DNA from 3 places in the Streptomyces sp. NPDC058697 genome. Region 2 is predicted to be linked to each of the others. Evidence: riboswitches for the same ligand, from Rfam matches in the RefSeq annotation. Region 2 holds a riboswitch; each other region holds the start of a gene.

Region 1 (7,548 bases), on a different contig from region 2:
AGGTTCTGACCGGTGTCACTGATGATCCGCAACCGGTCGGCCGCGGGGTTGAAGTCGACACCGAAGTTCGTGCCCTGCAGCGGAACACTGAGCTGCGAGACCTTGGTGACCAGCGGGTTCGGGACCGCGGGCGGGATCTGGACCGTGTAGATGCCGCCCTTGTTGCCGACCAGGTACAACAGTCCGTTCTGTACACGGAAGTCGAGCCCGACGACGGCGGTGTCGCCGACGAGCCCGTCGATGCGCTTGAACCAGTTGAGCGTGCCGGGGTCGTCGGTGTTGAACGCGGCCATCAGCGTACCGTCGGCCGAGATGCCGAACGCCAGCAGACGGGGCGGCGCCGCGTGGCTGGTGCCCGGCGTCGCCACGACGAGTGCCGCCATGGCGGACGCGGCCGCGACCGCCGCGGCCAGTCTCTTCTTGAGCCCTGCTTTCATCGCTACTTCCCTCTCGGTCGGCGTGAGCTTGAGCGTGGATGTGAGCGCGAGCGTGTGCTGTGTCAGAGGTGTTGCCGTCTGGTCCGCCCGGTCCGGCAGGCCGGATCGACAGGCGGCGACGGCAAGCTATGGGGCAGGACTGGACATCCACTGGACGGTGGTTGAACGACGGATCGGCGGATCGGCCGAACGGCGGGGGTTCCGCGGGCTCACGGCCCCGAAGTGGTCGACGACGCGGCGGCCGCCACCCATGGCCCCAGGGCCCGGCGTGCGCGCTCGGCGCCCGCGTGCGCCCGTGCCAACTGGTCGTGTTCACCGGTGACGGCCGCGACCGTCACCGCGGTGGAGTGGTGGTCGAGCGCCTCGTCGTGACGGCCACTGCCGTACAGCGCCTCGGCGAGGCCGTTGAGCGCCGACGCCTCGCCGTAGCCCTCCCCGTGCTCACGGAACAGTTCGAGGGCTTGCCGCTGACAGGTGACGGCGGCCTCGAACTCGCCCTGCCCCAGCCGGATGTCGCCGAGGCCGGACAGCGCGTACGCCTCGCCGCCGTGGTGCCCCAACTGCCGGAAGAGCGTGAGCGCCTGCTCCTGGCACTCGGCCGCGGCCTCCGAACGGCCCAGCCGCAGAAGGGCGTTGCCGAGGTGGGAGAGGGTGCGGGCGCGGCCGATCCGGTCGCCGGTCAGATCGTGCAGGGCGAGGGCCTGCCGTTGATGGTCGGCCGCCTGTCCGTACTCGCCCAGCCGTAGACAGACATTGCCGAGATTCGTGAGGGTGCGTGCCTGGCCCACCTGGTCGCCGGTCTCCCGGTAGAGGGCGAGGGCCTGTTGATGGTCGTGCGCGGCGTCGCGGAGGCTGCCCAGCCGCCAGTGGACGTTGCCGAGGTTGGACAGGGTTCTGGCGCGCCCCGCCAAGTCGCCCGTCCGGTGGTGCAGTTCGAGGGCCCGTACGAGGTGGTCCTCGGCCGAACCCGCGTCGGCGAGCCGCCAGTGCACGACCCCGAGGTTGGTCAGCGCGTGGGCCTGCCCGCCCAGGTCACCGATCGTCTCGGCGGCCCGCAGGGCGTGGCGGTGGATCTCCAGGGCCTCGGTGTGGTGACCGGAGTCGAGGTGGCGGAACAGCAGGGCGGCCAGCCGGACGGCGTGTCCGGGACTGCCGCGGTCCGCGGCCACCGCGCAGACGGCGGCCAGCGTCGGCCGCTCGGCGTCCAGCCAGGCCCGTGCCGCGTTCGCGTCGCCGGCGACGGGCGGGGCATGGTCGGAGGGTGCGACAGCGGGCCTGTGGTGCCGCTCGGCCGGGTAGAGCGTGTCCATGGCCGCCGCGGCCGTGCCCAGATAGTGGTCGAAGAGACGGACCAGCGCGGCCTGCCGATCGGCCTCGGAGTCATGCGTACGGGTCAGGCGGAACGCATAGGCACGCAGCAGATCGTGCGTGCCGAACCGACCCGGCCGGGCGGGCTCAAGGAGATGGGCCCGGGCCAGCAACGCCAGGGTCCCGGCGGCATGGCCCGGGCTCTCACTGGCATCCGAGGGCTCGCCGACCGGTACGACATCCGACGCGCGGGCGGACATCGGGCCTGGCGTCGGCCCTGACGTCGGGCCTGGCGTCGGCCCTGGCGTCCGGACCGGCGGGTGCTCCGGCGTGTGGTGCGGCGTGTGGTGCGGCGCGCTGCCCGGCGCCTGGCCCGGCGAGGCGCCGGGTACGTGCCCGGGTCTTTCGTCCGGCGTGGGGCCCGGGGCGTGGGTCGGTTCTTCGACCGGCACGCGGGTCGGTTCTTCGACCGGCACGCGGGTCGGTTCCTCGCCCGGGGTATGGGTCGGATCCTCGCGCGGCGCGCTGCCCGGCGCCTGGCCCGGCGAGGCGCCCGGCAGGTGCCCGGGTCTCTCGTCCCGCTTCTCGCCCGTGGCGTGGGTCGGCTCCCCGCCCGGCACGCGGGTCGGCGTCTGGCCCGGCGAGGCGCCCGGCAGGTGCCTGGGTCTCTCCTCCCGCGTGGGGCCCGGGGCGTGGGTCGGCTGTTTGCCTGGCACGCGGGTCGGCTTCGCGCCCGGGGCGTGGGCCGGCTCTTCGCCCGGCACGCGGGTCGGCTCCCAGCCCGGGGCATGGGTCGGATCCTCGCCCGGCGCGCTGCCCGGCGCCTGGCCCGGCGAGGCGCCCGGCAGGTGCCCGGGTCTCTCGTCCCGCTTCTCGCCCGTGGCGTGGGTCGGCTCCCCGCCCGGCACGCGGGTCGGCGTCTGGCCCGGCGAGGCGCCCGGCAGGTGCCTGGGTCTCTCCTCCCGCGTGGGGCCCGGGGCGTGGGTCGGCTGTTTGCCTGGCACGCGGGTCGGCTTCGCGCCCGGGGCGTGGGCCGGCTCTTCGCCCGGCACGCGGGTCGGCTCCCAGCCCGGGGCATGGGTCGGATCCTCGCCCGGCGCGCTGCCCGGCGCCTGGCCCGGCGAGGCGCCCGGCAGGTGCCCGGGTCTCTCGTCGCGCGTGGGGCTCGGGGCGCGGCTCGGTTCCTCGCCCGGCAAACGGGTCGGCGTCTCGCCCGGCACACGGGTCGGATCCCCGCCCGGCACGAGGGACGGTGATTCGCCCGGTGCCTCGCCGATCAGCGCCGCGACCGCGTGTGCGTCCGCCTCCGGGCCCGGGTGCAGGCTCAGTAGGCGGAAGGTGCGGGCGGCCGGGGCGGGGAGTCGTTCGTAGGACCAGGAGAAGACCGCCTCCACCGCCGCGCGCCGGTCGCCGCCCGCGTCCAGGAGGTCGAGCCGTCGCTGCTGGTCGGCCAGCTCCGCCACCAGGTCCGCCAGCCGTGACGACGGGTGGGCGACGGCGAGTTCGGCCGCGACCCGGAGCGCCAGCGGGAGACGCGCGCACTGTTCGGCCAGGGCGGCGGCCGGCCCCGGCTCGGCGTCGACACGCGCACCGACGAGCGTGCGCAGCAGGGCGACCGCGTCGGGCGGCGGGAGCGGGCCCAGAGCGATGCGGCGGGCGCCGTGCAGGGCCACCAGTCCCGTGAGGCTGTCCCGGCTGGTGACCACGACCGAACAGGCCGGCGAGCCGGGAAGCAGCGGGCGGACCTGTTCCTCGGAAAGGGCGTTGTCCAGGACCACCAGCATGCGCCGGTCGGCCAGTTCGGTCCGGAACCGGCTCGCGCGGTCGTCGACGTCGAGCGGGACCGCGTCACCGGGGACCCCGAGAACGGTGAGGAACCGAGTGAGGGCGTCGCCGGGAGGCATGGGGCGCTCCGGGTCGTAGCCGCGCAGGTTGACGTAGAGCTGGCCGTCGGGGAACCGGTGCCGCGTGCGGTGCGCCCAGTGCACGGCCAGTGCGGTCTTCCCCACTCCGGCCGTGCCGGAGACGACCGAGACGGCCCCGGCCGTCGGGCTGTCCGCCGCAGCGGCCAACAGTCGGTCCAGTGCGGACAGTTCGGGGTCACGGCCCGCGAAATCGGGTACGTCGGCCGGGAGTTGCGCGGGTAATCGGTGCGCCGAGGGCGGGTACGGGGGTACGTGGGCGGGCACCTGCGCGGCCAACTCGGCGGCACCTGCCGTGTCATGGCCGCCGCCGGGAGCGGAAGGCCGGGGGCGGCGGCGCAGCAGGGCGGCATACGCCTCGGCCAGCGCGGGGCCGGGGTCGACGCCGAGCTCGTCGGCCAGCCGACGGCGGCTCCGCCGGTAGACGGCGACCGCCTGGTCACGTCGCCCGACGGCCTCGTACGCCCGGATGAGCCGGGCCTGGGCGTCCTCGTCCAGCGGCTGCGCGACCGCGGCCTCCTCCAGGACGGGCAGCGCGTCGGCGCTCCGGCCCGCCGCGATCATGGCCTCGCCGTACTGGGCGACCGCACCACGATGTTCCTCCGCCAGCGCGACGACCATCGGGTGCGCGGAGAGGAAGGGCAGGTCCGCGAGGGGCGGTTGCTGCCACAGCCCGAGCGCCTCGGTCAGCAGCGCGGCGGCCCGCTCCTGGCCGCCGCCCCGGCCGTCCCGTCGTACGGTCACCGCCCCGGCGACCAGGGCCCTGAAGCGCAGCAGATCGATGGCGCCGTGCGGGACCCGCAGCGCGTAGCCGTCGCCGAGCCGGGGGAGCACCGCGCTCCGGGCGCGTGGTGGCCGGTCCGGTTCCAGCAGGTGGCGCAGGTGCTTGATGTGGGTCTGGACGACGTTCGACGCGGTCGCCGGCGGGCGCTCGCCCCACAGCGCGTCCGCGATCCCGAAGAACGGCAGTTGCTGTCCACGGGACACGGCGAGCAGGGCGAGTACCGCGCGGCGCTGGGGCGAACCGAGGTCGAGACGGGTGCCGTCCCGCCAGGCGCAGACCGGCCCGAGTACCTGAATGCGCATGCGTCCCCCGCCCGCCGTTTTACAACTCCCTCACTATTCCCTTTCTCTATCTCCCTCATCGGCATATCCGGAAGGGGTATTCCGGCCCACTGCCGCGCAGTTGTCACACCTGGCCGTGTGCCTGCGCTCAGCGGTCAGCGCTCGTCGACGGAGAGGTCCGGGTGATCGCCGAGGCGTCGTACGTACTCCTCGATGTGGCGGTACGCGGCGAGGGTGCCGGCCGCGTTGAAGTGGTCGAGGTGGGTGAGCGTCACCCAGAGGTCCCTGTCCGCGGTGCTGAGCTCATCGCCCAACACATAGGGGTGGCGGGCGAGTTGCCGGTCGAGCCGGTCCAGGGCGGACTCGCACGCTCCGTCGGCGAGCAGGCCGGCGAGGTCGCGGAGGATGTCGGGCGCGTGGTTGCTGACGACGCGTCCGCTCCAGCGGTCGCACAGCGCGGGTGCGGTGAGCGGGCCGTCGTAGTGGTGCCAGGTCGCCTCGTAGGCGCCGCGCAGCGATGCGAAGGCGTCCGGCGTCTCGGCGGGGAGCTTCAGGACCGTGGTGGTGAGCGAGCCCTTGAGGCCGAGCAGGTCGAGGACGACCGCCACACGCCCCGAGTAGGGACAGGCCTCGGACAGATACAGCTGATAGCGGTGCGGCGCCGGGTAGAAGCCGCCGGCGAGACCGACACCGATACGGCCGCGGAAGCGGTGCGGACGGGCGGCCGGACCGGGGACGGACGTACCGACGGCGGCCGCGCCGCGGCCGGACGAGTGGGCGGTGGCCGCACGGGAGGCCGTCGTCGTGAAGGTGTCAGGGCTGCTGGAACCGCGGGAAACTGTCTCGGGCATGACTCTCCAGGGGGACGCGGGGGCCCTGGCCGCCTCGTGGGCGCCAGTGGCGGAACGGAGTGACTGCGCTGCCGTACAGGTCCGGATCGGTCGGACGCGTAGCGGATCAGTAAGCGCTGGAGACACGCGACAAATCGATGTGCAGGCGCCTCGTCAAGCCGTTCCTGGACAATTCCCACCGGTCCTGCCGTCGGGGCTCGCGAGACGCGAGACCACGCTTGCCCCGCCGCTCCGGCGGAACCCGGTCGTCACCCGGGGCACCCCGTCGCGGTGGAAGGGTTGCCTGCCAGCGGGCCGGGGCCGATGACCGCACGAACGGGGAGTCCCCGCACGACGGGCGCTGGCAATCGTGACCGTCTCCGTCAGTGTTGATGCGCTCAGCGTGACCGTCAAGACGGCGTCTCAACAGCTGGGCAGCCGGCCGCCGGAGCCGCCGGACCGGCTTCGTCCCCTGTGATCCCCTGTGATCCCCTGTGATGAGGAGCCCTCAACAAAGATCTCCCTGTGGCAGGAAGAAAAGGCACAGCCGTACTGTTGTGCCCGTTGACGAGGAGGCGGTGCCCGATCGAGGGCCCGCGAACGCGAGGTCGGCCGGACGTCCGTCCGCCGGGCCGGAAGGGCGGAGGTGACGCAGGTGCGAGCGCGAACCGTGTCCCGCCGCAACGTCCCGAAGGCCGCCCCGCTCCATCGCGTACGCCTCTACTCCCGGCCGCACATCGACCTGCTGCGCGTAGCCGGCGCGCTCTGTTGCTCCTGACCTGTATCCCCCGCGGCCGCGCCCTCCGGTGAGGGCCGGCTTTCTCGTACGGTCGATCAGGAAGGCACACGTCCCGTGTCCTCAGCACCTTCTGCCCTGCCCTCTTCAGCGCAGCTGCACCTCGCCGTGGCGCTCGACGGCGCCGGCTGGCACCCCGCCGCCTGGCGCGAACCGGTGGCCCGGCCCCGGGAACTGTTCACCGCCGGGTACTGGGCCGGCCTCGTCGCCGAGGCCGAGCGCGGTCTCCTCGACTTCGTGACCTTCGAGGACGGCCTGGGCCTGCAGTCCTCGCACTTCATCGAGCCGGACGGACGGACCGACCAGGTCCGCGGCCGGCTCGACGCCGTGCTCATCGCCGCGCGCATTGCACCGTTGACCCGCCACATAGGTCTGGTGCCGACCGTGGTGGCCACGCACACGGAGCCGTTCCACATCTCCAAGGCCATCGCCACCCTCGACTATGTGAGCTCCGGCCGGGCGGGCCTGCGGGTGCAGTTGACGGCACGACAGAACGAGGCCGCGCACTTCGGCCGCCGTACGCTGCCCCGACTGGACGCCTACGACAGCCCGGCCACGCAGGACGTGGTGACCGAACTCTTCGACGAGACGGCCGACTACGTCGAGGTCGTGCGCAGGCTCTGGGACAGCTGGGAGGACGACGCCGAGATCCGGGACGTGGCCACCGGCCGCTTCGTCGACCGCGACAAGCTCCACTACATCGACTTCGAGGGCCCGCACTTCAGCGTCAAGGGCCCCTCCATCACCCCGCGCCCGCCCCAGGGCCAGCCCGTCGTCAGCGCCCTCGCGCACCAGAGTGTCCCGTACCGGCTGGTGGCCCGCGCCGCCGACATCGGCTACGTCACCCCGCACGACACCGACCAGGCCCGCGCGATCGTCGCCGAGATCCGCGCCGAACAGGCCCTCGCCGGCCGCGCCGGCCAACCCCTGCACGTCTTCGGCGACTTGGTGGTTCTCCTCGACGAGGATCCGTCCGTCGCGGCCGCCCGCAAGGACCGTCTCGACGCCCTCGCGGGAGCGCCGTTCACCAGCGATGCCCGCGTGTTCACCGGCACGCCCGCCCAACTCGCCGACCTGCTCCAGGAGTTGTGGTCGGCCGGGCTGAGCGGATTCCGGCTGCGCCCCGCAGTCCTCGGCCACGACCTGCCGGCCATCACCCGGGGCCTGGTCCCCGAACTCCAGCGCCGGGG
Region 2 (7,548 bases):
CGCCCTCGTTCGCGTGATGCGAAGTACTGCCTACTGCGATGAACTACCGAGCCTTGGCTGTGTGCGCCGGGGCTCAGAAGTCCATGTCGCCGCCCGGCATGCCGCCGCCGGCGGGCGCGGACGCCTTCTCCGGCTTGTCGGCGATGACGGCCTCGGTGGTGAGGAACAGCGCGGCGATGGACGCGGCGTTCTGCAGGGCAGAGCGCGTGACCTTCGCCGGGTCGATGATGCCTTCGGCGATCATGTCGACGTACTCACCGGTCGCGGCGTTCAGGCCGTGGCCGACGGGCAGGTTGCGCACCTTCTCGACGATGACGCCACCCTCGAGACCACCGTTGACGGCGATCTGCTTGAGCGGGGCCTCCAGGGCGAGCTTCACGGCGTTGGCGCCGGTCGCCTCGTCACCCTCCAGGTCCAGCTTCTCGAAGACCGAGGAGGCCTGGAGCAGGGCCACGCCACCACCGGCGACGATGCCCTCCTCGACGGCCGCCTTCGCGTTGCGAACGGCGTCCTCGATGCGGTGCTTGCGCTCCTTGAGCTCGACCTCGGTGGCGGCACCGGCCTTGATGACGGCCACGCCGCCGGCCAGCTTCGCCAGGCGCTCCTGGAGCTTCTCGCGGTCGTAGTCCGAGTCGGAGTTCTCGATCTCGGCACGGATCTGGTTGACGCGACCGGCAACCTGGTCCGCCGAACCCGAGCCGTCGACGATCGTCGTCTCGTCCTTGGTGATGACGATCTTGCGAGCGCGACCGAGCAGCTCCAGGCCCGTGTTCTCGAGCTTGAGGCCGACCTCCTCGGAGATGACCTCGCCGCCCGTGAGGATGGCGATGTCGTTCAGCATCGCCTTGCGGCGGTCACCGAAGCCCGGCGCCTTGACGGCGACGGACTTGAAGGTGCCACGGATCTTGTTGACGACCAGCGTCGACAGGGCCTCGCCCTCGACGTCCTCGGCGATGATCAGCAGCGGCTTGCCCGACTGCATGACCTTCTCCAGGAGCGGGAGCAGGTCCTTGACGTTGGCGATCTTCGAGTTGGCGATCAGGATGTAGGGGTCGTCGAGGACGGCCTCCATACGCTCCATGTCGGTGGCGAAGTACGCCGAGATGTAGCCCTTGTCGAAGCGCATACCCTCGGTGAGCTCGAGCTCCAGACCGAAGGTCTGGGACTCCTCGACCGTGATGACGCCTTCCTTGCCGACCTTGTCCATCGCCTCGGCGATGAGCTCGCCGATCTGGGTGTCGGCGGCGGAGATGGAGGCCGTCGAAGCGATCTGCTCCTTGGTCTCGACATCCTTGGCCTGCTCAAGAAGGGCACCGGAGACGGCCTCGACGGCCTTCTCGATACCGCGCTTGAGAGCCATCGGGTTGGCGCCGGCCGCCACGTTGCGCAGGCCCTCGCGGACGAGTGCCTGGGCGAGGACGGTCGCGGTGGTCGTACCGTCACCGGCGACGTCGTCCGTCTTCTTGGCGACTTCCTTGACCAGCTCAGCGCCGATCTTCTCGTACGGGTCCTCGAGCTCGATCTCCTTGGCGATGGAAACACCATCGTTGGTGATCGTGGGGGCGCCCCACTTCTTCTCGAGGACGACGTTGCGACCCTTGGGACCAAGGGTGACCTTGACGGCGTCGGCGAGCTGGTTCATCCCGCGCTCGAGACCGCGCCGTGCCTCCTCGTCGAACGCGATGATCTTGGCCATGTGAAGTGGTCCTCCCGGACTGGGGTGGAATCTCCAGGACCGCGCCCGCGCCCGCGACGGACGGCCTGCCGACCTCGTGGTTCCTTGCCCCACCCGGCCAGCGGGCCTCACCGACCCGGTCCTCGTTATCACTCTCACCTTCAGAGTGCTAACGCCAATGATTAGCACTCGACCCATGCGAGTGCAAGCGGCTCAGGATGATCCGCAGGTGGGAGCAGGTGGGAGCAGTGGGGGAAGTGAAGCAGTGGACGGCGCGCGGGCGTGCCGAAGGGCCCGCACCCGGTGGGGTGCGAGCCCTTCGGAAGAAGAACGTCGCTGCAGTAAGTCGGCGCGTGCTTCAGCCGGTCGCCAGTCGGACCATGTCCGCCTGCGGCCCCTTCTGGCCTTGCGAGATCTCAAAATCGACCCGCTGACCCTCTTCCAGGGTGCGGTAGCCGTCCATCTGAATCGCGCTGTAGTGGACGAAAACATCCGCACCACCGTCGACCGCGATGAAGCCGTACCCCTTCTCCGCGTTGAACCATTTGACGGTGCCCTGAGCCATGCCTAACTCCCCTATTACTGGCCCTTGCACAGACCCGCACTTCGCGGATCCGGGTCAGACCTCACCCCCCAACGGTTGGGGGTGTGCGCCGGAACGCGTCGACCGCGGCTGAATGTATCCGTCCAACTGCCGTCTGCAACAGGTCAATCCGACGAGAATTCCGGGCACGACCGATCGGGAATATGTGAAGAATTCACGAAGATTCAGGGCAAGTCGGGCCCCATGAATGCCATAAAAGGCTCAAAAAGGCGGGGCACTTTGGCTACTTCTTGTCGGGCTTCGGGCGGGATCTCAATGCGCCCGGCGTGCGGATCGAAGCAGGTTCCCCAACTGTACCGCGCTCAACCATACAGAATTGCCCCCTCCGCTTCTCTCACGGAGGGGGCAATTCGATGAACTCTCGGTGACGGCCGTTACCGAAGGTAATAATCAGCCCTCGGGGCGCCGCCCGACGGTCAGCCGCCGGCGACCGCGGGAATGATCGACACCCCGGCCCCGTCCGGCGTCGCCGTCTCAAGACCCTGCTCGAAGCGGACGTCGTCGTCGTTCACGTACACGTTGACGAACCGGCGCAGCTGCCCCTGGTCGTCCAGGACCCGGGCGGCGATCCCGGCGTGGTTCTTCTCCAGATCGGCGATGACCGCGCCGAGAGTCGCCCCCTCGGCAGCAACCTCGGCCTGACCGCCCGTGTAGGTACGCAGGATGGTGGGGATACGAACGTTGACGCTCATGGGGTCAAGACCTCCGTCGGGGTGCGAAGCGCCCCCGTCGAGGGGCGCGGGGAACTGCGCAGTCTTTTGGCTTTTAAGGGGCGCGGGGAACTGCGCGACCAGCCCCCACGCGCCCGCAGGATGAAACGACTAGCCGAGCCCAGCCTCACGGAAAGAGTCCAGGTTCGGGCGAATGGTCGCAGTCAACCCCGTGTCGGAAGCAACCGCATCCAAGGTCTTCAGACCATCCCCGGTGTTGAGCACCACAGTGGTCAGACTCGGATCCAGCAGACCATTCTCGATCAGCTTCTTCGCCACCCCCACCGTCACACCACCGGCGGTCTCCGCAAAGATCCCCTCGGTCCGCGCGAGCAACTTGATCGCGTCGACCACCTGCTCGTCGTTCACGTCCTCGACGGCCCCACCCGTACGCCGGGCGATATCGAGAACGTAAGGACCATCCGCCGGGTTTCCGATCGCGAGCGACTTCGCGATCGTGTTCGGCTTCTGCGGCCGTACGACGTCGTGCCCGGCCTTGTACGCCACGGAGACCGGCGAGCAGCCCTCGGCCTGCGCACCGAAGATCTTGTACGGCTTGTCCTCGACAAGCCCGAGCTTGATCAGCTCCTGCAGCCCCTTGTCGATCTTCGTGAGCTGCGAGCCGGAGGCGATCGGGACGACCAGCTGGTCCGGCAGCCGCCAGCCGAGCTGCTCACAGATCTCGTACGCGAGGGTCTTGGAGCCCTCCGCGTAGTACGGACGCAGGTTGACGTTGACGAAGCCCCAGCCCTCGCCGGCCGGGTCGCCGATCAGCTCGGAGCAGAAGCGGTTCACGTCGTCGTAGTTGCCCTCGATGCCGACGAGCTCGCCGCCGTAGACCGCGGCCATGACGACCTTGCCCTGCTCCAGGTCGTGCGGGATGAACACGCAGGAACGGAAACCGGCGCGCGCGGCGGCGGCACCCACCGCGCCGGCGAGGTTGCCGGTGGAGGAGCAGGAGAGGGTGGTGAAGCCGAAGGCACGCGCGGCCTCCAGCGCCTGGGCGACGACCCGGTCCTTGAAGGAGTGCGTCGGGTTGCCCGAGTCGTCCTTCACGAAGAGCTTGCCGGCCTCGACACCCAGCTCGCGCGCAAGGTTGTCGGCCTGGACGAGCTTGGTCCAGCCGGGGTTGATGTTGGGCTTGTCGGCCACGTCCGCGGGGACGGGCAGCAGCGGCGCGTAACGCCAGATGTTCGCGGGGCCCGCTTCGATCCGCTTGCGGAGCTCCTCGGTGTCATAGGCCGAGAAGTCGTACGCGATCTCCAGCGGGCCGAAACACTCCTCGCAGGCGAAGACCGGACCGAGCGGGACGCGGTGGCCGCATTCACGGCAGGAAAGCGCGGCGGCCGGGCCGAGGTCGACGGAGTTCGCGGCGGGGGCGGAGTTCGTGGTGCTTGCAACTGTCTGCGCAGCCATGGAGGCGAGGCCCTTTCTCCTCATCTTCCTCACGACGCACTTCGCCGTGAGACGGATTTGGCACCTTCCCTAGCCGGGAGCCTCGCTGCGCTGAACGACGATGATCAGGACGAGACCGGCTGGAGGGTTGCCGGGGCTTCAACGGGCCGTATCCCTCTGCCCCTCTGGATGAGCGGTATTCAGTTGTGGTTTTGGTCGTGCTTCTGGTCGTGCATTTGGTTGTACACGCAACGACCCCCGACATGCGATGGTCATCAGCGTTGTTCAAGACTGTAACCGAAGGCCTGGATGGTGGAGAGAGCCGTCCGAACCGCGAGATGACAGTGACGCAACCCACACTGCAGGCCGCGGCGGGCACACGCATCCCAATGAACGCAAGGGAGAGCCGCACGTGCTGGAAGACGTCGAGCGCTGGCTGAGCACGCGCTCCTGGTCCGTCGAGGACCGCCCGCTCAAGAAACTCATCGCCGCGAAGCGTGCCAACGGCTCCACGGTGAGTGTCGTACTGCCCGCGCTCAACGAGGAGGAGACCGTCGGCGAGATCGTCGCGATCATCCGCCGTGAGCTGATGACCGGGAAGGTGCCGCTCGTCGACGAGATCGTGGTGATCGACTCGGGTTCGACGGACCGCACCTCCGAGGTCGCCGCCGAGGCGGGTGCCCGTGTCGTGCACCGGGACGAGATCCTGCCCCGGCTGCCGGCCGTCCCCGGCAAGGGCGAGGTGCTGTGGCGCTCGCTGCTCGTCACCCGCGGGGACATCGTGGCCTTCGTCGACGCGGACCTGAAGGAGTTCTCGGCGGACTTCGTCTCCGGGATCGTCGGCCCGCTGCTCACCGAACCGGGCGTGGACCTCGTCAAGGCGATGTACGACCGCCCGCTGGGCTCCGCCGCAGGTCAGGGGGGTCGGGTCACCGAACTCATGGCCCGCCCGCTGCTGAACATGCACTGGCCGCAGCTGGCCGGCTTCGTCCAGCCGCTGGGCGGGGAGTACGCGGCCCGCCGCTCCCTCCTCGAACAGCTCCCGTTCCCCGTCGGATACGGCGTCGAGCTGGGCATGCTGGTCGACTCGCTGCACCTGGTGGGCCTGGACGCCCTGGCCCAGGTCGACGTCGGCGTCCGCAAACACCGCCACCAGGACGGCCAGGCCCTGGGCCGCATGTCCGCCGCGATCTACCGCACCGCCCAGCTCCGGCTGGCCCGCGGCCACATGATCCGCCCCTCCCTCACCCAGTTCGAACGCGGCGAGAACGGCTTCGAGCCCCGCACGTACTCGGTGGACATGGAGGAGAGGCCGCCGATGGCGGAGATCGAGGAGTACGTGGAGAGGAAAGCGGCGTAGCGCTCCGCGGGGTGCGCCGTTGTTGTCTGCGGCGCCGCGGAGGCTGGTCGCGCAGTTCCCCGCGCCCCTAAAAGCAAAAGATTGCGCAGTTCCCCGCGCCCCTAAAAGGGGCGCGGGGAACTGCGCGGCCCGCCCCCACCGGCGGCCAGGCGAGGCACACCTCACGCACCACGGCGAGTGGGAACGTTTGAGCGTTTACGGCGGGGGCTAGATTTCGAGGCATGGTCTCCACCCGCGCCACCCACAACATCCTGGTCGCCTCCAACCGCGGCCCGGTCGCGTACACCCTGGACGAGACCGGGGCGCTCACGGCCAAGCGCGGCGGAGGCGGCCTCGTCTCCGGCCTCTCCGCGATCGGCCCGGACGCGGGTGCCCTGTGGGTGTGCTCGGCCCTCGGCGACGGCGACCGCGAGGCCGTACGACGCGGGGAGGGCGAGGACGGCGTACGGATGCTGGACATCGACGCCGACACCCACGAGGCCGCGTACAACGGCATCGCCAACTCCGCGCTGTGGTTCGTCCACCACCTGCTCTACCAGACACCGCTGGAGCCGGTCTTCGACAAGGAGTTCCGGCGCCAGTGGGCGGCGTACGAGACGTACAACCACGCCTTCGCCGAGGCACTGGCCGAGGAGGCCGCGGAGGGCGCGGCCGTCCTCGTGCAGGACTACCACCTGACCCTCGTCCCGCGGATGCTCCGCGAGCTCCGCCCCGACCTGCGGATCGGGCACTTCTCGCACACCCCTTGGGCTCCGCCGGAGTACTTCCGGCTGCTGCCGGACGACATCGCGGCGAAGGTGCTCGGCGGGATCCTCGGGGCGGACCGGGCCGCGTTCCTCACCCAGCGGTGGGCGGACGCGTTCACGGACTGCTGTCACGCCGTCCTGGGTCCCGGCATCCCCTCCGGTACGCGGATCGGGGTGCACGGGCTCGGGGCGGACGCGGACTTCCTGCGCGAGCGCTCGCACCGGCCGGACGTGGACGAGCGGCTGGCGGTACTGCGGGAGCAGATCGGCACGGCTCCCGACGGCAGTGCCCGCAAGACGATCGTGCGGGTGGACCGGACCGAGCTGTCCAAGAACATCGTGCGCGGGCTGCTGGCGTTCCGGGAGCTGCTGGAGGACCGACCGGAGTGGCGCGAGCGGGTGGTGCACGTGGCGTTCGCGTACCCGTCGCGGCAGGACCTGGCGGTCTACCGCGACTACACGGCCGAGGTGCAGCGGGTCGCTGACGAGATCAACTCCCAGTACGGGACGCCCGGTTGGACCCCGGTCCTGCTGAACCTCAAGGACGACTTCGCGCGTTCCCTGGCGTCCTACCGGCTGGCGGACGTGGCCCTCGTCAACCCCATCCGGGACGGTATGAACCTCGTCGCCAAGGAGGTGCCGGTCGTGTCGGACGACGGGTGCGTGCTGGTGCTTTCGCGGGAGGCGGGGGCGTACGAGGAGTTGGGCGAGGATGCGGTTGTCGTGAATCCGTATGACGTTTCGGGGACGGCCCGGGCGTTGCATGAGGCGTTGACGATGCCGGTGGGGGAACGGGCGGAGAGGACCAAGCGGTTGGCTGCGGCTGCCACCGCTTTGCCTCCGGCGCAGTGGTTTCTGGACCAGTTGCAGGCGCTGGACTCGTAGTTCGCTGGCGCGGGGTTGTTTGGACCGTGCGGGTGTGTGGGGGCTGGGCGCGCCCCGCGGCGGAGCCGCAAATGTCACCGCCCCGCGCCCCTAAAAGCAAAAAGATTGCGCAGTTCCCCGCGCCCCTTAATTACGCCAGCTCAGTCGCCAAAGCAGCCAGTAGGCGGACTACC
Region 3 (7,548 bases), on a different contig from region 2:
TGCCGCAGCTGCGCATCGGCGTGAACGACGAGGGCTACCTTCAGGCGCTCGGCGACTTCGACGAGCCTGTCGGTCCTGCATTCTGGGAGCGCGGATGAGCACTACGACCACCACCGACTCGCGCTCGCGCGAGAAGGCGCCGGCCGGCGAGAAGATCGCCGACTGGGCCGACGGCCGGCTGGGGATCTACTCCCTGGCCAAGGCCAACATGCGCAAGATCTTCCCGGACCACTGGTCCTTCATGCTGGGCGAGATCTGCCTCTACAGCTTCATCATCATCATCCTCACGGGTGTGTATCTGACGCTGTTCTTCCACCCCTCGATGAACGAGATCGAGTACCACGGAAGCTATGTCCCGCTGCAGGGGCAGCTGATGTCGGAGGCCTTCGCCTCCACGCTGGACATCAGCTTCGACGTCCGCGGCGGTCTGCTCATCCGGCAGATCCACCACTGGGCGGCCATCGTCTTCCTGGCCGGCATGTTCGTGCACATGATGCGCGTGTTCTTCACCGGCGCGTTCCGCAAGCCGCGTGAGATCAACTGGATGTTCGGCTTCCTGCTGTTCGTCCTCGGCATGTTCACCGGGTTCACCGGCTACTCGCTCCCGGACGACCTGCTCTCCGGCACCGGCGTCCGCTTCACCCAGGGCGCGATCCTCGCCACGCCGATCGTCGGAACGTACATCTCGTTCTTCCTGTTCGGCGGGGAGTTCCCGGGCGGCGACTTCGTCTCGCGGTTCTACTCGATCCACATCCTGCTGCTGCCCGGCATCATGCTCGGGCTCGTGGTCGGCCACCTGATCCTGGTCTTCTACCACAAGCACACGCAGTTCGCGGGTCCCGGAAAGACCAACAAGAACGTCGTCGGCATGCCGCTGCTGCCGGTCTACATGGCCAAGGCCGGAGGCTTCTTCTTCCTGGTCTTCGGTTTCATCGCCGTGCTGGCCGCGGTCGCGTCCATCAACCCGATCTGGGTGCTGGGACCGTACCGGCCGGACCAGGTGTCCACGGGCGCCCAGCCGGACTGGTACATGGGCTTCGCCGAGGGTCTGATCCGCGCGATGCCCGGCTGGGAGATCAACCTCTGGGGTCACACACTCGTCCTGGGTGTGTTCATCCCGCTGGTGCTGTTCGGTCTCTTCCTCGGCATTCTCGCGCTCTACCCGTTCATCGAGTCCTGGATCACCGGGGACAAGAGCGAGCACCACATCCTGGACCGGCCGCGCAACGCGCCGACCCGTACGGCCTTCGGTGTCGCCTGGGTGACCGCGTACATGATCATGCTGATCGGCGGTGGCAACGACATCGTCGCGACCCACTTCCATCTGTCGATCAACTCGGTCACCTGGTTCGTCCGGGTCGGGTTCTTCGTCGGACCGGTCATCGCGTTCGTCGTCACCAAGCGGATCTGTCTCGGCCTCCAGCGCCGCGACAAGGACAAGGTGCTGCACGGCCGAGAGTCGGGCATCATCAAGCGCCTGCCGCACGGTGAGTTCATCGAGGTCCACGAGCCCCTCAGCCAGGAGGCTCTGCACACCCTCACGGCGCACGAGCAGTACGAGCCGGCCGCGATCGGCCCGGCGGTCGACGAGAACGGTGTCGAGCGCAAGGTGAAGGGCCCGCAGAAGCTGCGCGCCAAGCTCAGCAACGCGTACTTCGGGGAGGACAACCAGATCCCGAAGCCCACCGCCGAGGAGTACAAGGAGATCACGAGCGGCCACGGCCACCACTGATCTTCGACCTGTTCGCCACGGCAGGAGCCCCGTCCATTGCCCGGACGGGGCTCTTTGCCGTCCCCGGGGCTGGATAGGGTGGACCCGTTCCCGTAACGAGCTACGGACTACGGGCTACGGAGTACGGGAAAAATCCCACATCCCACAGGCGTCCCCATCGCGGGACGGACGACCCAGGAGCGGCATATGAGCGCTGTGACCCCCGCAGGAGGCGACACCGCGGCGGTCCGTTCCTGGCCCGCCCTGCTGAACGGCCTGCTGGACGGACGAGACCTGAGCGCCGCGGACACCGCCTGGGCGATGGACCTGATCATGCGGGGCGAGGCGACCGACGCGCAGATCGCCGGGTTCGTGGTGGCGCTGCGGGCCAAGGGCGAGACCGTCGAGGAGATCGTCGGATTCGTCCAGGCGATGTACGAGCACGCGAACGTGATCGAGGTGCCGGGGGACACCGTCGACATCGTCGGTACGGGCGGCGACGGGGCGAAGACCGTCAACATCTCCACCATGTCGGCGATCGTCATCGCCGGGACGGGTGCCAAGGTCGTCAAGCACGGCAACCGGGCTGCCTCCTCGGCCTCCGGGGCGTCCGACGTGCTGGAGAAGCTCGGGGTCAACCTGGAGCTGCCGACACACCGGGTGGCGCAGGTCGCCGAGACGGCCGGGATCACCTTCTGCTTCGCGGCGAAGTTCCACCCCGCGATGCGCCACGCGGGCGCCGCGCGCGGGCAGTTGGGGATCCGTACGGTCTTCAACGCGCTCGGACCGCTGACCAATCCGGCGAAGGTGAAGGCGCAGGCCGTCGGGTGTGCCGATCCCCGGATGGCGCCGATCATGGCCGGGGTGTTCGCCGAGCGCGGCAACTCCTCGCTCGTCTTCCGCGGTGACGACGGGCTGGACGAGCTGACGACGACGGCCACCTCACGGGTGTGGGTCGTGCGGGACGGGAAGGTGCGCGAGGAGTCGTTCGATCCGCGTGACGTGGGGATCGAGCTGGTGCCCGTGGAGGCGTTGCGGGGGGCCGACGCCTCGTACAACGCGGATGTGGCCCGACGGCTGCTGAACGGGGAGACCGGGCCTGTGCGGGACGCTGTGCTGCTGAACTCGGCGGCGGCGCTCGTCGCTCTGTCGCCGGGGGACGGGCCGCTCGCGGACCAGCTCCGGGCGGGGATGGTGAAGGCGGCGGCCGCGATCGACTCCGGGGCGGCGAAGGCCACGCTGGAGCGGTGGGTGGCGGCGACGAACGCGTAGCGGCTGCGGGTGGGTTGTGGCTGGTCGCGCAGTTCCCCGCGCCCCTTTTCAGGGGCGCGGGGAACTGCGCAGTCTTTTGGGGGTTCGGGGGCGGAGCCCCTGAGTAAGTGACGGGAATGGGTAGGGGCGGCGGGGGCGAGAAAAGGCCCCGTCGCTCCCCGGCCGTCCCGGTATTCGGACGTCGGGGTTGCGGTCGGATCATCGTGTGGCAAGATGCAGGCAGGTCATGAGCGACAGTCATCAGGCCCCGGCCGACTGTCCGGCAACCCTCCGTCCGTGGCGGGGTGCCCCGGGTGAAGACCAGGCCGTAGGCAGTGAGGTCTACGGCAAGCGCGGACCCCTCGTATCGCCAGGGGTCCTGGTCGTCCGAGGGAGCCTTCTGTGAGCAAGCGAATGCGATAGGGCGTAGAGCCCCGCCTCCGCACACCCCTTTTCACCCTTCACCCACGCTTGAGCTCCACCCGCTCGCGTGGTGTTCCCGCCTGCCTCACAGGAGTTCGCCATGTCTGTTTCCACCGCTGCCTCCACTGCCGCCGACCAGGCCGTCTGCCGTGACACCTCCGCGTCGCTGCCTGTGCTGGGCCGGGACGTCACGGTCCCGCTCGTCACCGGCGGCGAGGTCACCTACGCCGCGCTCGACTACGCCGCCAGCGCCCCGGCCCTGCAGCGGGTGTGGGACGACGTGGCCGCGTACGCCCCGTACTACGGGAGCGTGCACCGCGGGGCCGGGTACCTCTCCCAGCTGTCCACCGACCTGTTCGAGAACGCCCGCAGGACCGTCGAGGAGTTCCTCGACTGCCGCGACGGCGACCAGGTCGTCTTCACCCGGTCCACCACCGACTCGCTCAACCTCCTCGCCGCCGCGCTCCCCGCCGACTGCCAGGTCTTCGTCTTCGAGACCGAGCACCACGCGTCCCTGCTCCCGTGGCGGGACGCCCGCGTCACCTACCTCAACGCCCCGCGCACCCCGGACGAGGCCGTCGCCACGCTGGAGCGTGCGCTCGCCGAGCGGGACCCCCGCGGGCCGGCGCTCGTGTGCGTCACGGGCGCGTCGAACGTCACCGGCGAGCTGTGGCCCGTACGGGAACTGGCCGCCGCCGCCCACGAGCACGGCGCCCGGATCGTGCTCGACGCCGCCCAGCTCGCGCCCCACCACCCCGTGTCCGTACGGGAGTTGGACGTCGACTGGGTCGCCTTCTCCGGGCACAAGCTGTACGCGCCCTTCGGGTCGGGTGTCCTCGCCGGACGCGCCGACTGGCTGACCGAGGCCGAGCCGTACCTCGCGGGCGGAGGTGCCTCGCGGAAGGTCTCACGGCGGGTGGACGGCGGCGTCGACGTCGAGTGGCACGAGAGCGCCGCACGGCACGAGGCCGGGTCGCCCAACGTCATCGGCGCCTACTCCATCGCCTCCGCCTGCAAGGCCCTCACCGAGGCCGGCTTCGACACGCTGGTCGCCCGGGAGCAGCACCTCATCGACACCGTCAGGGCCGGGCTCGCCGAGGTGCCCGAGGTGCGCGTCCTCTCGCTCTTCGGCGACGACGCGCCCCGCGTCGGTGTCATCTCCTTCGTCGTCGAGGGCTGGAACAGCTCGCACTTCGCCGCCGCGCTCTCCGCCGAGTACGGCATCGGAGTGCGGGACGGTCTGTTCTGCGCGCACCCGCTCGTACGCACCCTCCTCGGCAGTGACCCGCAGAGCCAGGGCGAGTGCGGTGCCCCCGAGGCGGCGCCCGGCGAGAAGTCCCTGAACGCCATTCGGGTCAGCTTCGGGGCCGGCACCCCGGACGAGCACGTCGAGCGGTTCGTCCGGGCCGTCAAGGAACTCGTGAGCGACGGCGCGAAGTGGAACTACCGCACAGTGGAAGGGCGTTGCGTCCCGGCTGTGTGACCGGCTGTGTGACCGGCTGTGTGACCGGCTGTGTGACCGGCGGGTGGCTGCGCGAAGGTTCGCGCCCCGCCGCCCTCACACGCCCGCCGCTCGTGGCAGTCCCGCCCCCAGCAGGATCATCCGCAGGGCTCGCTCGGTCGCGTCGGTGAGGAGTTCGGAGGCTCGTACGAGGGCCTCGGCGAGGGCCATCGGGGCGGGCAGGATGCCGGTGAAGGCGTCCACGCCCGGGACCGTGTGGGCGCCCTCGCCGAGGGTGCCCGCCAGGGCGAGGACCGGGCGTCCGTTCAGCTTGGCGCGGCGGGCCACCTCGGCCGGGACCTTGCCGCGCGGTGTCTGGTGGTCCAGGGCACCCTCGGCGGTGAGGACCAGGTCGGCGCGGGCGAGGCGGGCGTCCAGGTCGAGATGGTCGAGGAGCACCTCGAAGCGGGGGAGGAGGCGGGCGCCGAGAGCGGCGAGCCCCGCGCCCAGGCCGCCGGAGGCACCCGTACCGGGGCCGCCGTACAGGTCGCAGGTGACCGGGAGGTCCCGGGTGAGGACGTACGCCCAGTTCTCCAGGCCCGCGGACAGCTCCTCGACCTGCGCGGGGGTCGCGCCCTTCTGCGGACCGAAGACCCGGGCGACGCCGCGCTCACCGCAGAGCACGTTGTACGGGTTGCAGGCGACCAGCAGTTCCGTATGGGCCAGGCGGGGGTCGAGGCCCTTCGGGTCGATGTGGTGCAGGCGGGTCAACTCCCGGCCGCCTTGGGAGAGTTCGAAGCCGTCCTCGTCGAGCAGGCGGGCGCCGAGCGCCTGCAGGGCCCCGGCGCCCCCGTCCGACGTACCCGAGTCGCCGCAGCCGACGAGGATGCGGCGTACGCCCGTGTCGAGGGCGGCGCGGATCAGCTCGCCGACGCCGTACGTGGTGGTGGCGCCCGGATCGCGCAGGCCATGCGGGACGAGGGAGAGGCCGGCCACCGCCGCCATCTCCACGACGGCCGTGTCGGCGGAGCCGAGGTCGGATCCGGTGCCTGTGCCCGTGCCGGATCCGGAGCCGAGCAGTGCGAAGTGGGTGCCCACGGGCTCGCCGAGCGGGCCGGTTGCGGGCAGGGCGACCAGTCGGCCGCCGGTCGCCGAGGCCAGAGCCCGGGCCGTCCCCTCGCCGCCGTCCACCAGGGGGATCAGGTCGACCTCGGCGTCCGGTACGACACGGCGTACGCCCGCCGCGATGGCGTCGGCGGCGGCCTGGGCGGACAGGGACTCCTTGAAGCCACTGGGGGCGACGGCGAAACGGGTCAGCATGAGAGGGCTCCTTGAGGACTTCACGGCTTGCGGGGCGTGCGGGCGTGCGGGTCTACGGGCCTACGGGCTTGGCGGCTTCAGGGCTTCAGGACCGGTACGCCGAGCAGCGGCCACACGGTGAGGGCGAAGAGCAGGACGAGCGCGGCCGTCAGCGGGGCCAGGACCGCGGACAGGCGCAGCAGGTCGCGCGGGGTGTACGTCGGTGTGCCGGGTATCTCGGCGAAGAGCGTGACCGGTTTGGCCGAGGCCGGGAGCGTGTGGCAGAAGCCCGCCGCGGCCGTGGACGCCAGCGCGGCGGCGACCGGGTTGACCCCCGTACCCACCGCCGCCGCGACCACCAGCGGCACGAGGACGGACGAGCGGGCGGAGCGGGACTGGAGGACCAGATGCGCGGCCGTGCTCACCGCGACGACGAGCGCGAGGAACAGCCACGGGGCCACGTCCCCCGGCAGCCCGGACACCAGCCATCCCGCCGCTCCCGAGTCCGCGAGCGCGACCCCCATCGCCATCGTCGCGGCCATGAAGAGGAGCAGCGACCAGGGAACGGTCTTCAGTGCGTCCTTCAGGCCCACGGTCCCGAGGGCGGGCGAGGCCGCGACGACCGCGCCGATCAGGGCGACGACCGCGGGGGACACCTGGTGGAGGGGCTCGCTGCACCACAGCGCGACCACCGTGGCGAGCAGCAGCGCGCACCGCGACTCGGCGGGCGACCAGGTGCCGGTGACCGGCTGCTCGCTGTGCTGCTGGATGTCATCGGCCGTGATCCGTACGGGAGTTCGGCGGTCCGCTCGCCGAGTCGTCGTCAACAGCACGGTCTCGGCGGCCAGATGGGAGGACGCCACGGCCAACGGCAGCCCGAGCAGCAGCCACTGGGTGAAATCGATACGGTCCCCGGTCGTCTCCCACAGCACCGACACCGTGATCAGATGCGCACCCGCACCGATCAGGGTCGCCACCGCCGACAGCAGGATCACGGTCGGAAAGAGCAGCGCCAGCATCACGACCAGTCGCTTCCGGTCGGCCAGCACCTTGGCGAGCGCGAGGAACACCGGCAGCGCGAGCGCCGCCCGTCCGGAGGTCGCGGGCACCGCGAAGGCCGTCACCACCAGCGCGGCCGTCGTCAGATGCACCAACTGCCTGACGCTGCGCGCCCCGCCGACGAGGAAGGCCGCCGCCCGCCCCGCGAGCCCGGTCCGGGCCACGGCCGCCGCCAGCACGAACGCACAGATCAGCAGCCAGACCGTCGAGTCCCCGAGCGTGCCGAAGAGCGTCTCGCTGCTGATCACACCGGTCACCGTCAGCGCGAGTCCCGCACCGAGGGCGATGTACGTGTCGTCGATGGGCGTACCGATCCACGCACAGGTCGCCAGCGTGAACACGGCCAGCGTCAGCCGCGCGTCAC

Evidence for each region. A riboswitch is a leader RNA that binds a small molecule or an ion and turns the genes downstream of it on or off. The one in region 2 is predicted to bind S-adenosylmethionine.
Region 1: linked by a shared signal. The riboswitch ahead of ACFWXQ_RS03765 (glutathione S-transferase C-terminal domain-containing protein) and the one ahead of thrC (threonine synthase) in region 2 are both predicted to bind S-adenosylmethionine.
Region 3: linked by a shared signal. The riboswitch ahead of ACFWXQ_RS41700 (aminotransferase class V-fold PLP-dependent enzyme) and the one ahead of thrC (threonine synthase) in region 2 are both predicted to bind S-adenosylmethionine.

The regions. Positions count from the first base shown of each region.
Region 1 covers NZ_JBHXSU010000001.1:882,037-889,584, reverse strand. Annotated here, with positions in the region: gene ACFWXQ_RS03775 (DUF4394 domain-containing protein) at 1-437, opposite strand, end outside; gene ACFWXQ_RS03770 (tetratricopeptide repeat protein) at 647-4,753, opposite strand; gene ACFWXQ_RS03765 (glutathione S-transferase C-terminal domain-containing protein) at 4,888-5,583, opposite strand; SAM riboswitch class IV at 5,793-5,938, opposite strand; gene ACFWXQ_RS03760 (putative leader peptide) at 6,218-6,340, shown strand; gene ACFWXQ_RS03755 (LLM class flavin-dependent oxidoreductase) at 6,416-7,548, shown strand, end outside.
Region 2 covers NZ_JBHXSU010000023.1:98,190-105,737, reverse strand. Annotated here, with positions in the region: gene groL (chaperonin GroEL) at 74-1,696, opposite strand; gene ACFWXQ_RS36945 (cold-shock protein) at 2,034-2,240, opposite strand; gene ACFWXQ_RS36940 (MoaD/ThiS family protein) at 2,696-2,971, opposite strand; gene thrC (threonine synthase) at 3,101-4,405, opposite strand; SAM riboswitch class I at 4,423-4,580, opposite strand; gene ACFWXQ_RS36930 (glucosyl-3-phosphoglycerate synthase) at 4,797-5,744, shown strand; gene ACFWXQ_RS36925 (trehalose-6-phosphate synthase) at 5,966-7,375, shown strand; gene otsB (trehalose-phosphatase) at 7,506-7,548, opposite strand, start outside.
Region 3 covers NZ_JBHXSU010000032.1:26,286-33,833, reverse strand. Annotated here, with positions in the region: gene ACFWXQ_RS41715 (Rieske 2Fe-2S domain-containing protein) at 1-98, shown strand, start outside; gene ACFWXQ_RS41710 (cytochrome bc complex cytochrome b subunit) at 95-1,732, shown strand; gene trpD (anthranilate phosphoribosyltransferase) at 1,919-2,983, shown strand; SAM riboswitch class IV at 3,206-3,322, shown strand; gene ACFWXQ_RS41700 (aminotransferase class V-fold PLP-dependent enzyme) at 3,486-4,868, shown strand; gene ACFWXQ_RS41695 (glycerate kinase) at 4,944-6,146, opposite strand; gene ACFWXQ_RS41690 (SLC13 family permease) at 6,224-7,548, opposite strand, start outside.